DNA from 2 places in the Methylobacterium terrae genome. Region 2 is predicted to be linked to the other one. Evidence: predicted binding sites of a transcription regulator. Region 2 holds the regulator's gene; the other holds the start of a gene.
What was found. The regulator LexA, encoded in region 2, represses DNA repair genes until DNA is damaged. The targets are predictions, from matches to a motif close to TGTTCNNNNTGTGTTCNG.
Positions count from the first base shown of each region.

Region 1: DK419_RS18275 (PA0069 family radical SAM protein) is a predicted target of LexA. The motif match lies at 2,433-2,450, and genes of this name have one in related genera.

Region 1 covers NZ_CP029553.1:3,946,908-3,956,305, forward strand. The annotation lists gene DK419_RS18255 (uracil-DNA glycosylase) at 1-262, shown strand, start outside; gene ypfJ (KPN_02809 family neutral zinc metallopeptidase) at 394-1,302, shown strand; gene moaB (molybdenum cofactor biosynthesis protein B) at 1,302-1,880, shown strand; gene DK419_RS18270 (hypothetical protein) at 1,846-2,361, opposite strand; gene DK419_RS18275 (PA0069 family radical SAM protein) at 2,481-3,641, shown strand; gene DK419_RS28745 (methyl-accepting chemotaxis protein) at 3,673-5,598, opposite strand; gene DK419_RS18285 (tetratricopeptide repeat protein) at 5,994-7,853, shown strand; gene DK419_RS18290 (4-(cytidine 5'-diphospho)-2-C-methyl-D-erythritol kinase) at 7,972-8,859, shown strand; gene DK419_RS18295 (polyprenyl synthetase family protein) at 8,976-9,398, opposite strand, start outside.
Region 2 covers NZ_CP029553.1:2,261,691-2,271,088, forward strand. The annotation lists gene DK419_RS10150 (PAS domain-containing protein) at 1-421, shown strand, start outside; gene uvrB (excinuclease ABC subunit UvrB) at 520-3,330, shown strand; gene lexA (transcriptional repressor LexA) at 3,493-4,230, shown strand; gene DK419_RS10165 (NCS2 family permease) at 4,295-5,650, opposite strand; gene DK419_RS10170 (molybdopterin-dependent oxidoreductase) at 5,641-8,403, opposite strand; gene DK419_RS10175 (FAD binding domain-containing protein) at 8,400-9,224, opposite strand.

The DNA of each region.
Region 1 (9,398 bases), 1.7 Mb from region 2:
GTTCATCGAGCGGCAGATCGCGCTCGCCGATCCCGACATCCTGGTCTGCCTCGGCGGCGTCGCCACGCAAGCGCTCGCCGGCACCAAGGACGGCATCCTGAAGTCGCGCGGCCGCTGGTTCCCCTACCGCACCGGGCGGCGCGAGATCCGGCTGCTCGCCACCCTGCACCCGGCCTACCTGCTGCGCCAACCGCTGCAGAAACGCCTCGCCTGGCGCGATTTCCGGGCCCTGCGCGCCGCCCTCGACGAGGGCGGGCGCTGACCCCGCCGACAGCGATCGACCGGGGGCCGATCAAGCGGAACCGTGCCCGCCCTGGTCGATTACTCTTGAGCCTCACGCCTGCGCCGCGTAGCCGTCGCGGCCAAGGTTCACGGGCCAACGGGTAGCTGACCATGCGCTGGGAAGATTTTCGCACCTCCGACAACGTCGAGGACCGTCGCGGCGAAGGCGGCGGTGGCGGCGGGTTCGGCTTCCCCGGAGGCGGCGCCGGCGGCCTGGGCATCGGCACCATCGTGATCCTGTGCATCATCGGCTGGGTCACCGGCATCAACCCGGCGATCCTGATCGGCGGCGCCGAGACGGTGACGCGCCAGCGCGCGCCGCAGGAGCAGCAGCAGGGCCGGCCGCAGCCCGACCGGCGCACCGGCGCTCCCGCCGACCAGACCGGCAAGTTCGCCGCCGCGATCCTCGGCAACACCGAGGACGTGTGGAACCAGGTTCTGCCGAACCAGACCGGGCGGCAATACACCCCGACCACGATGGTGCTCTATACCGGCGGCACCCGCAGCGGCTGCGGCCAGGCCCGGGCCGCGATGGGCCCGTTCTACTGCCCGCTCGACAAGAAGGTCTACCTCGACACGACCTTCTTCAAGGAGATGGAGCAGAAGTTCAACGTGAAGGGCGATTTCGCCTACGCCTACGTCATCGCCCACGAGGTCGGCCACCACGTCCAGGACGTGCTCGGCATCCTGCCCAAGGTCCAGCGCAAGCAGCAGCAGGTCGGCGAGCGCGAATCGAACGCCCTCTCGGTCCGCGTCGAACTGATGGCCGATTGCCTCGCCGGCGTCTGGGCCAAGAACTCGAACGACCGCTTCAATTCGCTCGAGCCCGGCGACATCGAGGAGGCGATGCAGGCGGCGAGCGCCATCGGCGACGACAAGCTCCAGAAGCAGAGCCAGGGCTACGTCGTGCCGGATTCCTTCACCCACGGCTCCTCGGCCCAGCGCATGCGCTGGTTCCAGACCGGCTACCGCAGCGGCCAGACCCAGTCCTGCGACACCTTCCGGGCCTCCCAGCTCTGATGGCCGGCCTCGACCTTGCCCGGGATTTCGTGCCGCTCTCGATCGCGGTGCTCACCGTCTCGGACACCCGCACCCTCGCCGACGACCGCTCCGGCGACACCCTGGCCGAGCGGCTGGGGCAGGCGGGCCACCGCCTCGCCGCCCGGGCGATCGTGCCCGACGAGGTCGAGGCGATCCGCGCGCAGGTGCGCGCCTGGGCCGGCGATCCGGGGGTGGACGTCGTCATCACCACCGGCGGCACCGGCTTCACCGGCCGCGACGTCACGCCGGAGGCGCTGGAGCCCTTGTTCGAGAAGCGGATGGACGGGTTCTCCGCCATCTTCCACCGCATCTCCTACGACAAGATCGGCACCTCGACGCTGCAGTCGCGGGCGACCGCCGGGGTGGTGAGCGCCACCTACGTCTTCGTGCTGCCGGGCTCGCCCGGCGCCTGCCGCGACGCCTGGGACGGCATCCTGGCCGCCCAGCTCGACTACCGGCACCGGCCCTGCAACTTCGTCGAGATCATGCCGCGCCTCGACGAGCACCTGAAGCGGGGAGCGGCTAACCCCGCAGCAGCGCGGCCCGCAGGGGCCTGACCGGCAGGCGGGCCCTGAGCGGCAGGCCCGCCCGCACGGCCTCGACCCGCACGAGGTCGCCGGCCCGCACCCGGCGCGTCCCGGTCAGCGCCTCGCGCCGGCCGGCGATCCGCTCGAACAGGGGGGCGTGCGGGCGGCGCAGCCGGCCGACCGCGTCCGGGGAGGCGGTGGCGCCGAACCGGTCGAGCACCCGGATCCACCCCTCCGCCGGCACGTCCCCGGCCTCCAGGCACAGCATCCAGGGCCGTCGCGCCGGCCCGGCCGCCGCGATCCACGGATTGGATCCCCGCGCCACCAGGGCCGCCCCGGTGCTCTCCGCCATGGTGGCGACCTCCGGGTCGTCCGGACGCTCTGCCGCGATCACCGCATCGCCCACCACGCCCGCCGCCACGCCGGCCACCAGGGCCGCGAGGGTGTCGGCGAGGGCGTCGATGCGATCCGGATCGATCGCGCCGGGGAGATGGATGGCAGCCGTGAACATGATCGCGCCATAACTCATGGGGGGCGGCCCGTCCTGCCTCGATCGTCGGCATTTTCACGTGCCCTTGCGTTTGTTCCTGTTTTGTTCGAAGCTCGGCCGCTATGTCGGCGGAGGCGTGCATGGATTCGGGATGCGGGCGTGAGACGGGGCGCCGCCTCGCCGGATCGACCCCGGCGGCGCGGACCCGCCGCGGGCGCGGCGCCACCGCCAACCCGACCGGCCGGTTCGAGGCCGCGCAGCGCGAGGCCTTCTCGGACGGCTGGGAGCGCCAGGAGGACATCGGGGAAGACCAAGAGGACTCCCGGGAAGTCCGGGCGGACGACCTGCCGCCGCTGCGCACCGAGGTGACGCTGGAGCGGGCGCGCACCATCATCACCCGCAACGATTCGCCCGATATCGGCTTCGACCGCTCGATCAACCCGTATCGCGGCTGCGAGCACGGCTGCGTCTACTGCTTCGCCCGGCCGAACCACGCCTATGCCGGCCTGTCGCCGGGGCTCGACTTCGAGACGAAGCTCTTCGCCAAGCCCGACGCGGCCTCCCTGCTCGAGCGGGAGCTCTCGGCCCGCGGCTACGCCCCGCGCACCATCGCCCTCGGCACCGCGACCGACCCCTACCAGCCGATCGAGCGGCGCTACCGCCTGACGCGGGGAGTGCTGGAGGTGCTCGCCCGCTTCCGCCACCCGGTCGGCCTCGTCACCAAGTCCGACCTCGTGCTGCGCGACCTCGACATCCTGGCACCGATGGCCGCGGAGGGGCTGGTGAAGGTCGCGCTCTCCGTCACCACCCTCGATCCCGACCTCGCCCGCCGGATGGAGCCGCGCGCGCCCCGGCCCGAGAAGCGCCTCCGGGCGATCCGGGCGCTCGCCGAGGCCGGCGTGCCCGTGATGGTGCTGGTGGCGCCCCTGATCCCGGGCCTCAACGATCACGAGATCGAAGCGATCCTGGCACGCGCCCGCGACGCGGGAGCGAGCGAGGCCGGCGGCGTGCTCCTGCGCCTGCCGCACGAACTCGCCGACCTGATGCGCGACTGGTTCGCCGAGCATTATCCCGACCGGGCCAGACGCACCTTCTCGCTGCTCGCCCAGAGCCGCGGCGGCAAGGTCTACGACGCCGCCTACGGCCGGCGCTTCACCGGGACCGGCCCCTACGCGGATCTCCTCGACCGGCGGATGCGCGCGGCGATGACCCGGCTCGGCTATCCGGCGGAGAGGCTGCGGCTGCGGGCCGACCTGTTCGCGGTGCCGGTGCGGGTGGGCGGCCAGTACAGCCTGTTCTGACGGGCGGCGCGGGAACGGGCGTTCTCCTCCCTCACGCCGCCCTGACGGTGGTGAGGAAGCGCCCCACCTCCCCGCGCAGGTGCTCGGACTGGCGCGACAGCTCGCTTGCCGCCGACAGCACCTGGCTCGCCGCCGCCCCGGTCTCGTCGGCGGCCCCGGCGACCCGGACGATGTTGCCCGTCACCTCGCCGGTGCCCTTGGCGGCCTCCGCGATGGTGCGGACGATCTCCTGCGTGGCGGCCCCCTGCTCCTCCACCGCCGCCGCGATGGCGGTCGAGGCCGAGCTGATCTCGCCGATCTGGCCGGCGATGCCGCCGATCGCCGCGACCGCCTGCTCGGTCGAGCCCTGGATGCGGGCGATCTGGTCGGCGATCTCGGCCGTGGCGCGGCCGGTCTGGCCGGCGAGCGCCTTGACCTCGGCGGCCACCACCGCGAAGCCCCGCCCCGCGGCGCCCGCCCGCGCCGCCTCGATGGTGGCGTTCAGCGCGAGCAGGTTGGTCTGGTCGGCGATCGAGGAGATCAGCCCCAGCACGTCGCCGATCCGCGCCGCGCCCTGGCGCAGCTCGTGGACGAGGCGGGCGGTCGCGGCGGCGGCGTCGGCGGCGGCCCGGGCCATCTCGGCCGAGGACCCGACCCGGCGCCCGATCTCGTGCACCGAGGCGCCGAGCTGGCCCGCGGCCGCCGCGACGGTGGCGACGTTCGAGGAGGCCTCCTCGGCGGCGGCGGCGACCCCGGTGCTCTGGTCGGCGGTGCGGCCGGCGATCTCGGACATGCCGCGGGCGGTGGCCTCCATCTCGGAGGCCGCGGCGGTCACCGCGGCGAGGACGCCGCCGACCGAGCCCTCGAACCGGTCGGCGAGCTCGCGCAGGGCCGCGCGGCGCTGCGCCTCGGCCCCGGCGCGCGCCAGAGCCGCCTCCTCCTCCAGGGCGGCGGCGCGGGCGAGCCCGTCGCGCAGCTGGACCATCGCGGCGGCCATCGCGCCGATCTCGCTGCGCGACGAAGCGGCAGGCACCGGAACGGCGAGATCGCCGGCGGTGAGGCGGCGCATCGCCTCGATCATCCGGGCGAGCGGCCCGGTCACGCCGCGCACCAGCAGGAGCGCGCCGCCGCCGACCGCCGCGCAGGCGCCGGCCAGGATCGCCAGCGAGGCGAGGAGCCAGGTCTCGCTCGCCCGGCTCTCAGCCGCCACGATCGCGCCGAGCGAGGCGGTGGCGGCCGCGCGGGCCTGGCCGATGCCGGCGATGACCTCGCTCGCCTGCCGGAACCACTCCTCGGCGGCTACGGGATAGGGCTCGCGCGCGGAGCCGGCCCGGACGACCGCCGCGCGGGTGGCCTCGAACGCCTCGACGCGGCGGCCCGCCGCGGCGAGAGCGTCCCGGAATTCCGGCCCGAGGGCGGCCTCGGAGGCGCGGGCCTGGGCGAGCGCCGCCTCGACGCGCCCGGCGAGGGAGGACAGCGCCCGGACCTGCTCGACGGGCAGCGCCTGGCGCCCGGCGATCGCGACGTTGAGCCGTCCGCGCTCGCGGCCCGCATACTCGCCCGCATCCCAGAGCGCCCGCTTGATGTCGAGGCCGTGATGGAGGGGGCCCGGCACGGCGCCGGCGATGCCGGCCCGCACCGCGTCGAACAAGGTTTGCTCGCGGGTGATCACGCCGGTCGCGGCCGGGAACCAGGCCGCGGCGAGGTCGGGATCGGACGTGCCGGAGAGTACCCGGTCGACCCGACCGCGCAGGGCTGCGAGATCGCGCCTGGCCTCATCGAGGGCGGCGGCGGCCCGCGACACTGCGTCGTCGGCGCGCAGATCCGCCAGCGCGGCGCCGAGATGGCGGTCGCCCTCCTCGCGCAGGCGCGTCAGGGCCGCCTGCTCCGGGGCGGCCGGCGGCTTGGCGAGCCAGCCATTCGTCAGCCCCCGCTCGGCCGCGAGCGACGACGCGGCGGCGGCGAGCGCATCAGTCACCCGGTTGGCCTCCGCCACACGCCGCATGATATCGGCCCGGCTCCATGCCTCGATCACTTGCAGGGCAGTCAGCCCAAGAAAGAGGCAACCTATCGAACCCAGGATGAGAAATATTTGTCTGCGAAGCGACATGTCCGGCGACTCTGATGGACGACTTGTGCGGCCTGGCGCATCTGACGCGACGATTGCTTAATATTGGTCTTACAACCCGGAAACCGGGCGGCCTCACGACGGGTTGCGCGTCCGCTCTGCCGGGCGGCCCGACGGCGCGGACGGCGGCCCCCGACACATCGCCGCCGCCGTTTGGTCTTGCCGCTGCCCCGCGCAGGGTCCAATGTCGCGCCGATTTCGCGTGCCGGCGCCGCGGCCGGCGCGACCACGGAGCCACGAGTTTGGTGCTCAAGACCCGAATCCCCGCCCCCCGCCGCGGTGGCGCGCTCGCCGCGCTGGCCCTCCTCCTCGCCGCCTCGACGGCGCCGGCCCTCGCGGCGCGGCTGCCGGTGCGGGAGGTCGCGAGCCCGCAATCCTACGAGCCGGCCGATTCGCTGGAAGGCAACTTCCTCGCCGCCTACATCGCGGGCGCCTCCCGCGACACGGCCGCCGCCGCCACCTTCTACCGCGAGGCGGTCAAGGGGGATCCCCGCAACGCGGAACTCCTCGAGCGCTCCTTCGTGGCGCTGCTCGCCGACGGCTCGCTGCCGGAGGCGTTCCGGGCCGCCGAGCGGCTGACGGCGCGGGACGGGGCCAACGGCCTCGCCCAGCTCGCGCTGGGCGTGCAGAAGATCAAGGCCAAGCAATACGCGGCGGCGCGCCAGAACCTGCAGCGCGGCGGCAAGGGCGCGGCCGCCGACCTGACCTCGACGCTGCTGACCGCCTGGTCCTTCGCCGGGGCCGGCGAGGGCAAGAAGGCGCTCGAGACGATCAACAAGCTCAAGGGCGAGCGCTATTACAACGTCTTCCGCGACTACCATGCCGGCCTGATCGCGGCCCTGGTCGGCGACAAGGTCGAGGCCGAGCGCCGGCTGAAATCGGCCTACGATTCCGACCGCAACACCCTGCGCATCGTCGACGCCTACGGCCGGTTCGAGGCCGAGTCCGGCCGGCCCGACCTCGCGGTGGCGGCCTACCAGGAATTCGACAACGTCCTGCCGCGCCACCCGATCGTGCGCGACGCCCTCGACAAGCTGAAGGCCGGCAAGCCGCTCACGCCGCTGATCAACTCGGCGCAGGAGGGCGCGGCGGAAGTCCTGTACGGCCTCGGCTCTGCCGGGACCTCGCAGGGCGACGAGCTGCCGGCGGTGGTGTACCTGCGGCTTGCCCTCCACCTCGCCCCCGAGCACTCGCTGGCGCTGCTGACCCTCGCCGACACGCTGGAGCGGATGAAGGCGCCCGAGCGGGCGAACGAGGTCTTCGCCCGCATGCCGGCGAATTCCCCGCTCAAGCTCAACGCCGACATCCAGATCGGGCTCAACCTCGAGCAGATGGGCAAGGGCGACGAGGCGATCGCCCATCTCGACCAGGTCGCCAAGACCTATCCCAACGACATCGACGTGATCTCGGCGCTCGGCAACGTCCAGCGCTCGCGCAAGAAGTACATCGAGTCGACCCAGACCTACACCAAGGCGATAGACCTGATCGGCGACCAGCCGGCGCGCAATTACTGGACACTGTACTACTTCCGCGGCACGTCGTTCGAGCGGGCCAAGGAGTGGCCGAAGGCCGAGGCCGACCTGAAGAAGGCGCTCGAGCTGGTGCCGGCGACGCAGCCGAACGGCCGCGCCCAGGTGCTGAACTACCTCGCCTATTCCTGGGTCGACCAGAACCAGAACATCGACGAGGCGTTCCGCATGCTCAAGCAGGCGGTCGACCTGCAGCCGCGCGACGGCATGATCATCGACAGCCTGGGCTGGGCCTATTACCGCCTCGGCCGCTGGGACGACGCGGTGCGCGAGCTCGAGAAGGCGATCGAGCTCAAGCCCGGCGACCCGACGATCAACGACCACCTCGGCGACGCCTACTGGCGCGCCGGCCGGCGGCTCGAGGGCAAGTTCCAGTGGCAGCACGCCAAGGACCTGAACCCCGAGCCGGAGGACCTGACCAAGATCGAGGCGAAGCTGAAGGACGGGTTGCCGGAGCTGGAGAAGCCCGCCGCCACCGCCGACAGCCAGCCCGCGCCGCAGCCCGAGATGCCGAAGGGCGCCCCGGCCCCGACCGAGCCGCCGGCGATGGGCACGGAGACGAAGAGCGGGGGCTGACGCCCCCACCCATCCGATCGTCGAGAGACCATCGCGGGCGCGGTGCCGGACAGGCCCCGCGCCCCGTTCCGTGTTTGAGCTTGCCGTATCTGAGCTTGCCCGTTCGAGAGACGTGACCGTGCCACCCCTCGCGACCCGCGCGCCCGCCAAGATCAACCTGACCCTGCACGTCCTCGGCCGCCGTCCCGGCGACGGCTACCACGCCCTGGAGAGCCTGGTGGTCTTCGCGGGCGCGAGCGCGGGCGACCTGCTGACGCTGGAGCCCGGGCCGTCGCTCGACCTCGCGGTCACCGGCCCGACCGCCGGTCCGGCGGGCCCGACCGACGACAACCTGGTGATGCGGGCCGCCCGCCACCTCGCCGCGGAGGTCCCCGGGCTGACGCTCGGGCGCTTCTCGCTGGTGAAGCGCCTGCCGGTGGCGGCGGGGATCGGCGGCGGCTCGTCGGATGCCGCGGCGGCCCTGCGGCTGCTCGGCCGGCTCAACGGCCTTCGTCCCGACCACCCGGCCCTGATGGCGGCGGCCCGCCGCACCGGCGCCGACGTACCGGTCTGCCTCGATCCGCGGGCCCGGATGATGCGCGGCGCCGGGGAGGCCGTGGGACCCGCCCTCCCCTTGCCGCCGGTGCCGGCGGTGCTGATCAATCCCGGCGTGCCGGTCGAGACGGCGCCGGTCTTCCGCGCCCTCGGGTTGAAGGTCGGCGAGGCTCATCCCCGCGCGGCGGAGGCGCATCCGGACATCGCCGGCGACGGCGGCCTCGACGCCCTGATCGCCCGCATCGCCCCGGCCCGCAACGACCTCGAGGCCCCGGCCCTCACGGTCGCGCCAGTGATCGGCGATACGCTGGCGTCCTTGCGCGACCAGCCGGATTGCCGCCTGGCGCGCATGTCGGGATCGGGCGCCACGGTGTTCGGGCTGTTCGGCCACCGCTCGTCGGCGGTGCGGGCCGCGCGGGCGATCGCGGCGGCGCAGCCGGGCTGGTGGGTGCGCGCGACGCTGCTGCGGTAGGGGCGGCTCGCTTCCATCACTCTCCGTCGTCCCGGAGGCCGCCGCAGGTGGGAATCCGGGATGGACGAGGGAGGTGGTCGACGCGGCTCGAGCGGGACCGACCCGGCCCCGGCCTCCTACCGCGCCCGCGCGATGCAGAAATCGACCGCTTCCAGCAGCGCCTGCTTCATCGGCGAGTGCGGGAACAGGGCCAGCGCGTCCTTGGCCATGGCGCCGTAGTGGCGGGCGCGCTCGATCGTGTCCTCGAGGGCGCGGTGGCGGCGCATGATCGCGATCGCGTCGTCGAGGTCGCGGGGCTCCTCGATCTCCTGGCGCTCCAGCGTGCGGCGCCAGAACGCACGCTCCTCCTCGCTGCCGCGGCGGAACGACAGCACCACCGGCAGGGTGATCTTGCCCTCGCGAAAATCGTCGCCGACGTTCTTGCCGAGATCGGCGCTGGTGCCGCCGTAATCGAGGGCGTCGTCGACGAGCTGGAACGCGATGCCGAGATTCATGCCGTAGCTGCGGCAGGCGGCGATCTCGGGCGTCGGCCGCTGGGC
Region 2 (9,398 bases):
GCTCGCCGCCGGGCGGCCCTTCGTGGTCGAGCAGCACCTGGCCCTCGAGGGCGGCGAGAGGGGCCGGTTCCGGGGCGTGTTCGTCCCCGTGCGCGACGCCGCGGGACGGATCGAGACCTGGGCCAGCCTGAATTCCCGGGTCGACGGGATCCGGCCGGTCCCGACCGGGCCGGCGCGGCGCAGCCTGGAGCAGGCGGTGGAGGGCGCCCATCTGCGCGCCGCCCGCGGCCTGCTCGACTGGTCGATGGCCGATCTCGCCGCCGCCAGCGGCCTCTCGCTCTCGACCATCCGGCGCCTGGAGGAGGAGGGCGAGGGGCAGGCGGCCCGCAGCCGCCACGCGGCGGTCACGGCCCTGCGCCGGGCCGGCATCGGCTTCGTGCTCGTCGAGGGCAACGCCCTCGCGGTCGCCCGATTGCGCTGAGCCGAAGGGGCTCCGGGAAGGGTGAAACGGGTTCGTCGCGCAGAGATGCGATGACACGCGCCCTTTCCGGCCCCGGCGGTGCTTGCCATATCAGGTCCATGCCCGCCCCGAAGAAGCCCCGCCTGTCGACCGGCAAGGCCTCGAAGCCCGAGCTGAAGCCGCTCGACCCGTTCCTCGCCGAGCTGCTGAACCCGGCGCTGAACCGCGACCGCCTGCCCGTCATCGAGCCGCCTCCGCCGCCCGAGCCGCCGAAGCGCGGCCGCCCGCGCAAGGACGCGGCCGCGGTCAAACCGGACGCCGAGCCGGACGCCAAGAGCGGCGCCAAGAGCAGCGCCAAGAGCGGCGCCAAACCCGTGCGCCGTGCCAAGCGCGGGCCGGATGCGGCCCCGGACGGCTTCGGCGAGGCGCCGCAGGCCGCCTTCGCGCACGGCACGGCGGCCGATGTCGAGCCGGCGCTCGCCCAGGCGCTCGGCCTGCGCGAGCCCGACGGCGAGGCGGTGGAGGAGCGCGGGTCGCTCGCGGCCGAGGGCGTCTCGGCGACGGTCGACGCGCTGACCAAGCTCCTCACCGAGGGCAACCCGCTGTTCAAGAACGGCGAGCTGTGGCGGCCGCACCGCCCGGAGCGGCCGCAGAAATCCGAGGGCGGCGTCCCGTTCCGGCTGAATTCCGAGTTCACCCCGGCCGGCGACCAGCCCCGCGCCATCGCCGAGCTCGTCGCCGGCGTGCAGGGCCAGGAGCGCGACCAGGTCCTGCTCGGCGTCACCGGCTCCGGCAAGACCTTCACCATGGCCAAGGTCATCGAGGAGACCCAGCGCCCGGCCCTGATCCTGGCTCCCAACAAGACCCTGGCGGCCCAGCTCTACGGCGAGTTCAAGAGCTTCTTCCCCGACAACGCCGTCGAGTATTTCGTCTCATACTACGACTACTACCAGCCCGAGGCCTACGTCGCCCGCTCCGACACCTTCATCGAGAAGGAATCGTCGATCAACGAGCAGATCGACCGGATGCGCCACTCCGCCACCCGGGCGCTCCTGGAGCGCGACGACGTCATCATCGTCGCCTCGGTGTCGTGCATCTACGGCATCGGCTCGGTCGAGACCTACACGGCGATGTCGTTCACGGTCAGCCTCGGCGAGAAGATCGAGCAGCGCCAGCTCGTCGCCGATCTCGTGGCGCTGCAATACAAGCGCATCCAGTCCGACTTCGCCCGCGGCACCTTCCGGGTGCGCGGCGACGTGATCGAGCTGTGGCCGGCCCACCTGGAGGATCGCGGCTGGCGCATCGGCCTGTTCGGCGACGAGATCGAGTCGATCTCCGAGTTCGACCCGCTCACCGGCAAGACGATCAACACGCTCAAGTTCGTCAAGGTCTACGCCAACAGCCACTACGTGACCCCGCGCCCGACCCTCCAGCAGGCGGTCAAGGGCATCAAGGACGAGCTGAAGTGGCGGGTCGAGGAGCTGACCCGGATGGGCCGCTTGATCGAGGCCCAGCGCCTGGAGCAGCGCTGCACCTTCGACCTCGAGATGATCGAGGCGACGGGGGCCTGCAACGGCATCGAGAACTATTCGCGGTATCTGACCGGCCGCAAGCCCGGCGAGCCGCCGCCCACCCTGTTCGAGTACCTGCCCGACAACGCCCTCGTCTTCACCGACGAGAGCCACGTCACGGTCTCGCAGATCGGCGGCATGTACCGGGGCGACTTCCGCCGCAAGGCGACGCTCGCCGAGTACGGCTTCCGGTTGCCCTCCTGCCTCGACAACCGCCCGTTGCGGTTCGAGGAATGGGACGCGATGCGCCCGCAATCGATCCACGTCTCGGCGACGCCGGCGAAGTGGGAGCTGGAGCAGACCGGCGGCGTCTTCGCCGAGCAGGTCATCCGCCCGACCGGCCTCGTCGATCCGGTCATCGAGGTGCGACCGGCGAGATCCCAGGTCGACGACCTCCTCGGCGAGGTGAAGGAGGTGGCCGCCGCGGGCTACCGGACGCTGGTGACGACGCTCACCAAGCGCATGGCCGAGGACCTGACCGAGTACCTGCACGAGAACGGCGTGCGGGTCCGCTACATGCACTCCGACATCGATACCCTGGAGCGCATCGAGATCATCCGCGACCTGCGCCTCGGCGCCTTCGACGTGCTGATCGGCATCAACCTCCTGCGCGAGGGCCTCGACATCCCGGAATGCGCCCTCGTCGGCATCCTGGACGCCGACAAGGAAGGATTCCTGCGCTCCGAGACCTCGCTGATCCAGACCATCGGGCGGGCCGCCCGCAACGCCGAGGCGCGCTGCATCCTCTACGCCGACCACGTCACCGGCTCGATGGAGCGGGCGATGGCGGAGACCGAGCGCCGGCGCAAGAAGCAGCTCGCCTACAACGAGGAGCACGGCATCACGCCCCAGAGCGTGAAGCGCAACATCTCGGACATCCTGGAGAGCGTCTACGAGCGCGACCACGTCCAGGTCGATACGGGGCTCGCCAAGTCCGCTGTCACGGTCGGCCACAACCTCAAGGCGGTGATGGCCGACCTCGAGAAGCGGATGCGGGCGGCGGCGGCCGACCTCGACTTCGAGGAGGCGGCGCGCCTGCGCGACGAGCTCAAGCGCCTCCAGGCGACCGAGCTCGCCATCGCCGACGACCCGATGGCCGAGCAGGCCGACGTCGAGCGCGAGGCCGGCCGCTTCGGCGCCAAGCGCAAGCGGCGCGGCCCCGAGCCGCTCGGCTACGGCCCCGGCGGCAAGGGCACCTCCGACGAGGGCACCCGCATCCGCGAGCCCGACCTCGACGAGATGGGCCCGGGCACCGACCGCGAGGTGCCGTTCTCCTACGCCGAGCGCCCGACCGGCCGCTCGACGCAGGGGTTTCCGGGCCAGCGGCCGAAATACAAGGGGCGCAAGGGGCGGGGCTGACGCCCCGTCCCGCCCGAATAGGCTCGATCTCTCCTCTCTGCCGGGGGCCGTTGCTGTGCTCTCGCGCGGATTTCGCCGACCCGCTTGCGGAACACTTGCGGAACGCTTACCATGTTCGCGATTTGTTTCCGGAGCGCGCCAGCGCGGGGATGAGAGTGTCACATGCTCACGCGTAAGCAGTTGGACCTGCTCCGCTTCATTCAGCAGAGAATGCGCGAGACGGGCGTGCCCCCGTCCTTCGACGAGATGAAGGACGCCCTCGACCTCAAGTCGAAATCGGGCATCCACCGCCTGATCACGGCGCTCGAGGAGCGCGGCTTCCTGCGCCGCCTGCCGAACCGGGCCCGGGCGATCGAGGTGATCCGCCTGCCCGACACGGTGACGGGGCCGGCGCAGGCCGCGCCGAGCGCCGAGGTGGTACGGTTCAACCCCAGCGTGGTCGAGGGCGGTCGCGCCCACGAGCCGAAGCGGCCCGCCGGCATCCCCGCGATGGCGACGGCATCGGACGAGAACGGCCAGTCGGTCAGCGTGCCGGTGATGGGCCGGATCGCCGCCGGTACGCCGATCTCGGCGATCCAGAGCCAGAGCCGCACGGTGGCGATGTCGCCGGACTTCCTCGCCAGCGGCGAGCACTACGCCCTGGAGGTGCGCGGCGACTCGATGATCGAGGCCGGCATCCTCGACGGCGACCTCGTGGTGATCCGCCGCCAGGAGACCGCCAATACCGGCGACATCATCGTGGCGCTGATCGACGACGAGGAGGCAACCCTCAAGCGCCTGCGCCGCCGCGGCTCGTCGATCGCGCTCGAAGCCGCCAACCCGGCCTACGAGACCCGCGTGCTCGGGCCCGACCGGGTGCGGATCCAGGGCCGGCTGGTGAGCCTGGTCCGGAAGTACTGAGGCGGGTCGAGAGGCGACGCCCGAACCCTCCCCCGCAGAGGGGAGGGTTCGGGCGGTGCGCCCTTCAATGCGCGCTGCCCGTCGCCACGAACTTGAACAGGAACACGCCTGCGATCACCCACACCACCGGCTTCACCTCCCGGAACCGCCCGGTGAGCAGCTTGATCACCGCGTAGGTGATGAAGCCGAAGGCGACGCCGTTGGCGATCGAGTAGGTGAAGGGCATCAGGAGCGCCGTGACGCAGGCCGGCAGCACCTCGGTCAGGTCGTCCCAGTCGAGGTCGACCAGCTCGTGCAGCATCAGGCAGGCGACGTAGAACAGGGCCGGGGCCGTGGCGTAGGCCGGGACCGAGCCGGCGAGCGGCGCGAAGAACAGGCAGGCGAGGAAGAGAACCGCCACCGTGGCGGCGGTGAGCCCGGTGCGGCCGCCCTCCTCGACGCCGGACGCGCTCTCGAGATACGCCGTGGTGCTCGAGGTGCCGAGCAGCGAGCCGACGAAGATCGACGAGGAATCGGCCATCAGGGCCTTGTCGAGGCGCTCCATCTTGCCTTGCGTGAGCAGCCCCGCCCGGTTGGCCACGCCCATCAGCGTGCCGGTGGCGTCGAACAACTCGACGAGGAAGAATACCAGGATCACGTTGAGGAGCCCGCCCGACAGGGCGCCGGTGATGTCGAGGGCGAACAGGGTCGGGGCGATCGAGGGCGGCAGCGAGGCGACGCCCTGGAAGTTGTTGTCGGCGACGACGAAGCTGAGGGCCGTGACGGTCAGGATGCCGGCCAGCAGCGCGCCGCGCACCTTGCGCACCGAGAGCACCGCGACGATCAGGAAGCCCAGCACCGCCAGCACCGCGCTCGGCTTGTGCAGGTCGCCGAGGGTGACGAAGGTCGCCGGGCTCGCCGCCACCACGCCGGCGCTCTTCAGCGCGATGATGGCGAGGAAGAGCCCGATGCCGACCGTGATGGCGATGCGCATCGATCGCGGGATGCCCTCGACGATGATCCGGCGCAGGCCGGTCAGCGTGACGGCCATGAAGAGGAGGCCGGAGATGAACACCGCGCCGAGCGCCGCCTGCCAGGTGTAGCCCATCTGGAGCACCACCACGTAGGCGAAGTAGGCGTTGAGCCCCATGCCCGGCGCCAGCGTGATCGGGTAGTTGGCGTAGAACGCCATCACCAGCGAGCCGATCGCCGCGACGAGGCAGGTCGCGACGAACACCGCGCCCTTCGGCATCCCGGCATCGCCCAGGATGTTGGGGTTGACGAAGATGATGTAGGCCATCGTCAGGAAGGTGGTCAGCCCGGCGAGCAGCTCCGTGCGCACGGTCGTGCCGTGGGCCGAGAGCGCGAAGGTGCGCTCCAGGACTCCTCCTCCGGAAGAACCATTCGGCCGGGTCAGGCCGTCGTCGCGCTTCAGGTCCATCGCTCCTCCTCGCCGCTGCTGATGGCGTCGCTGATCTGTCGGTAGATCCGGTCGGGCGCGAAGGGCGTCGCGGTCAGCCGCGCGCCGGTCGCGTCCCGGATTGCATTCCCCAGGGCCGCCGCCACGGGGTTGAACGGGCTCTCGCTCATCGACTTGGCGCCGAGCGGACCGATCCCGTCATGGGTGTCGGCGAAGATCACCTCGGTGCGGGGCACGTCGGCGATGGCCGGGATGTGGTAGGTGCGGAAGGACGGGGTCGCGACCCGGCCCTCGGCATCGATCGCCAGGTCCTCGAAGAGCGCGGCGCCGAGCGCCTGGGCGACGCCGCCCTCGATCTGGCCGCGGCACTGGACCGGGTTCATCACCCGCCCGGCATCGGCGGCGTGGACGCTCCTGAGGATCCTGACCTCGCCGGTCCCCGGCCGCACCGCGACCTGGAAGCCCTGGACGTTGAACGCCACCGAGCGCGGGCTGCCGTCGGCCCGGCCGAGGGCCTCCGCAGGGGCGAGGTCGGCGAGGGGGATCCGCGCCTCGCCCGCGACCACCGCATCCCCCTCGAGGCGGCAGGCGGCGGGGTCGGTCCCGAGGCGGGCGGCGGCGCGCTGCTTCAGCGTCGCGGCCAGGGACCCGGCGGCCCGCAACGTCGCCTGGCCCGCCACCACGATGCCGGTGCTGCCATAGGCGCCGGTATCGTGCGCCACCGCGTCGGTGTCGCCCTGGCGCAGGGCGATCCGGTCCGGCGTGGTGCCCAAGATCTCCGCGGCGATCTGGCCGTGCACCGTCGAGGTGCCGTTGCCGAACTCGACCGTGCCGACGCTCACGGTGTAGCGCCCGTCCTCCCGGAGCGCGATCCGGGCCTCGGCGAAGTGGCCGCGGGGCGGGATGGTGTCGATCATGGCGAGCGCCATGCCCGAGCCCGTGCGCCAGCCCGGCGGGCCCGCGGGGGGCGGCTCCGCGAGCGCCGCCGCGACCGCGTCGAGGCATTGATCGAGGCCGTAGCTGCCGTACCGGACGTCGTGCGGCTCCAGGCTCGTCGAGACCATCGGGTCGCCGGGCCGCACCGCGTTGCGGCGGCGCAGCTCGAACGGATCGAGCCCCAGGGCGCGGGCGAGCTCGTCCATGGCGGATTCGACCGCGAAGATGGTCTGGCTCAGGCCGTAGCCGCGAAACGCCCCCGCCGGCACGGTGTGGGTGTGGACGGCGGTGCCGTCGACGCGCTTGTTCGGGCAGCGATAGACCGCGATCACCTCGTTGCAGCCGTGATGCAGCACGCCGCCGGCATGGTTGCCGTAGGCGCCGGTATTCGAGAGCACCTCGAGGGCGATGGCCGTCAGCGTGCCGTCGGCGCGGGCGCCGAGGCGCACCCGCACCCGCATCGGGTGGCGGGTGGTGGCGGCGGTGAACTGCTCGGCGCGGGTCGTCTCGAAGCGCACCGGCCGGCCGGTGGCGAGGACGGCGAGCGCCACCAGGTCCTCGGTCAGCATCTCCTGCTTGCCGCCGAAGCCGCCGCCGACCCGGCCGCACGCGACCCGGACCTGATCACGGGGGAGATCGAACAGGGCGCAGAGGGCGTCGCGGGTGAGGAACGGCACCTGGGTGCTCGAGCGGATCACGAGCCGCCCGTCCGGGTCGCGCCAGCCAAGCGCCGCGTGGGTCTCGAGATGCGCGTGCTGGATCCGCTGCGAGCGGTAGGTGCCCTCGTGTACCACGTCCGCGGCGGCGAGGCCGACCGCGACGTCGCCGATCTCGCCGTGGGCCTCGGCGGCGAGGTTGGGGTGGGGGTGGAGCGGCGGCGCGTCCTCGCCGGTCGGCCGCGCGCCGTGCACCAGGGGCGCGTCGGGGGCGAGGGCCTGCTCGGGGTCGAGGCAGGCCGGCAGCACCTCGTACGCGACGACCAGCGCCCGGCACCCGGCCTCCGCCGCCGCCTCGCTCTCGGCGACCACCGCGGCGACGCGCTGGCCGACGAAGCGCAGGACCGGGTCGAGCACCCACGTGTCGGCGGCGTCGTCGGCCGGGTTCTCGTGCCGGCCGGTCGAGAACAGCCGGTCCGGCGCATCCGCGTGGGTGAGCACCCGCACCACGCCCGGCAGGGCGAGGGCCGCCGCGGCATCGATGCGCCGCACCCGGGCGTGCGCGTGCGGCGAGCGCAGCACCTTCAGGTGCAGGGCATCGGGCATGTCCAGGTCGAGGGTGTAGCGCGTCCGGCCGCTGACGATCGCCGCGCTGGCCGGGGCCGGCGGGCTGTGCGCGCAGGTCGAGGCCTCTCGCGGCGCGTCGACGGCGGCGATGCCTTCTCGCCCTTCGGCGATGCTCGCGATCGCGTCCGCGATCGACCGGTAGCCGGTGCAGCGGCAGAGGTTGCCCTTGAGCGCGGCCGGCAGGTCGCGGGCCTGGCCCTGGTCGAGGACGGCCGCGGTCATCACCATCCCGGGGGTGCAGAAGCCGCACTGGAACCCCTGCGCGGCGACGAAGGCGGCCTGCACCGGGTGCAGCCGCTCCGGCACGCCGTCGCCGGGCGCGCAAGGGCCGGCCAGGCCCTCGACCGTGGTGATCGTTCGCCCCGCCGCCCGGAAGGCCGGCACCAGGCAGGCATGCAGCGGCTCGCCGTCGAGATGGACCGTGCAGGCGCCGCAATCGCCCGCGTCGCAGCCCTTCTTGACGCCGAACCAGCCGAGTTCGCGCAGCAGCGTGCGCAGGCACTGGCCGGGGCGAGGCGCGACCTCGTGGGCGTGGCCGTTGACGGTGAGCCTCATGCGACCCCTCCCGCGATCTCGGCCCGGGCCTCCTCGGCGATGAGCCCGGTGACGTGGCGGCGCCAGTCCGGCGCGCCGTGGACGTCGTCGTACCAGAGCCCGTCCGGGATCGCCGCGGCGAGCGCCGCTGCGAGCTCGTCCGCCCCCGGCACGCCCCGAAGGTCGATCCGCACCGGGCGCCGGGTCGCGGCGGTCACCGTCAGGGCGAAGGCGCCCGACGGGTCGAGGGTGGCGATCACCAGGGCGCCGGAGCGGCCGTTGGGGCTCAAGGACAGGCGCCGGAAGGCGGTGCGCCGCCGCAGCGCCGCGGCCGGCAGGACGATCTCGCGCAGGATCTCGCCGGGCGCGAGCGCGGTCGCCTGCGGCCCGCGCACCAGGTCGCGGACCGGCAGGCGCCGCTCGCCGCCCGCGGGCGTCCAGATCAGGCCGGTCCCGTCGAGGGCGACCGCGAGGGCGATCATCGGGCCGGCGGGGAGGGCCAGGCAGAGATTGCCGCCGACCGTCGCGGCGTTCCAGACCTTGAACGAGCCGAGCAGCGCCCGGCAGCACCGCCCGATCAGCGGCGCCGCCGCGAAGGCGGCCGGCAGGTCGAGCCGGTCGAGGGCCGCGATGGTGCAGGTCGCGGCGATCCGGAGGCCCTCCGGCGCCAGCGCGTGCGGCTCCCAGCCGAGGGAGGGCAGGTCGATCAGCCGACCGATCCCGTCCTGCGGCTCGGAGTAGAGCCAGGTCCCGCCGGCGAGCCAGGCGTCGCCCGGTCGCCAGGCCGGCAGCGCGGCCCGGGCGCGGGGCACCACCACCTCCGTGATGCTGGTGAGGTCCATGACCCTCCCTCGTGCGGCCCCGGGATCGGGGCCGTGCGGCCCTCGGGTCGGGGCCGTGCCGCCCCGGGATGAGGCGGCCGCCAGCTTAAGGCAAGATCGCGTCCAGCGCGGCGGCAATCGTCGAGCCGGGCGGGGCGGCGACGCGGAATCGACCGCGGCGCCCGCCCGCCGCCG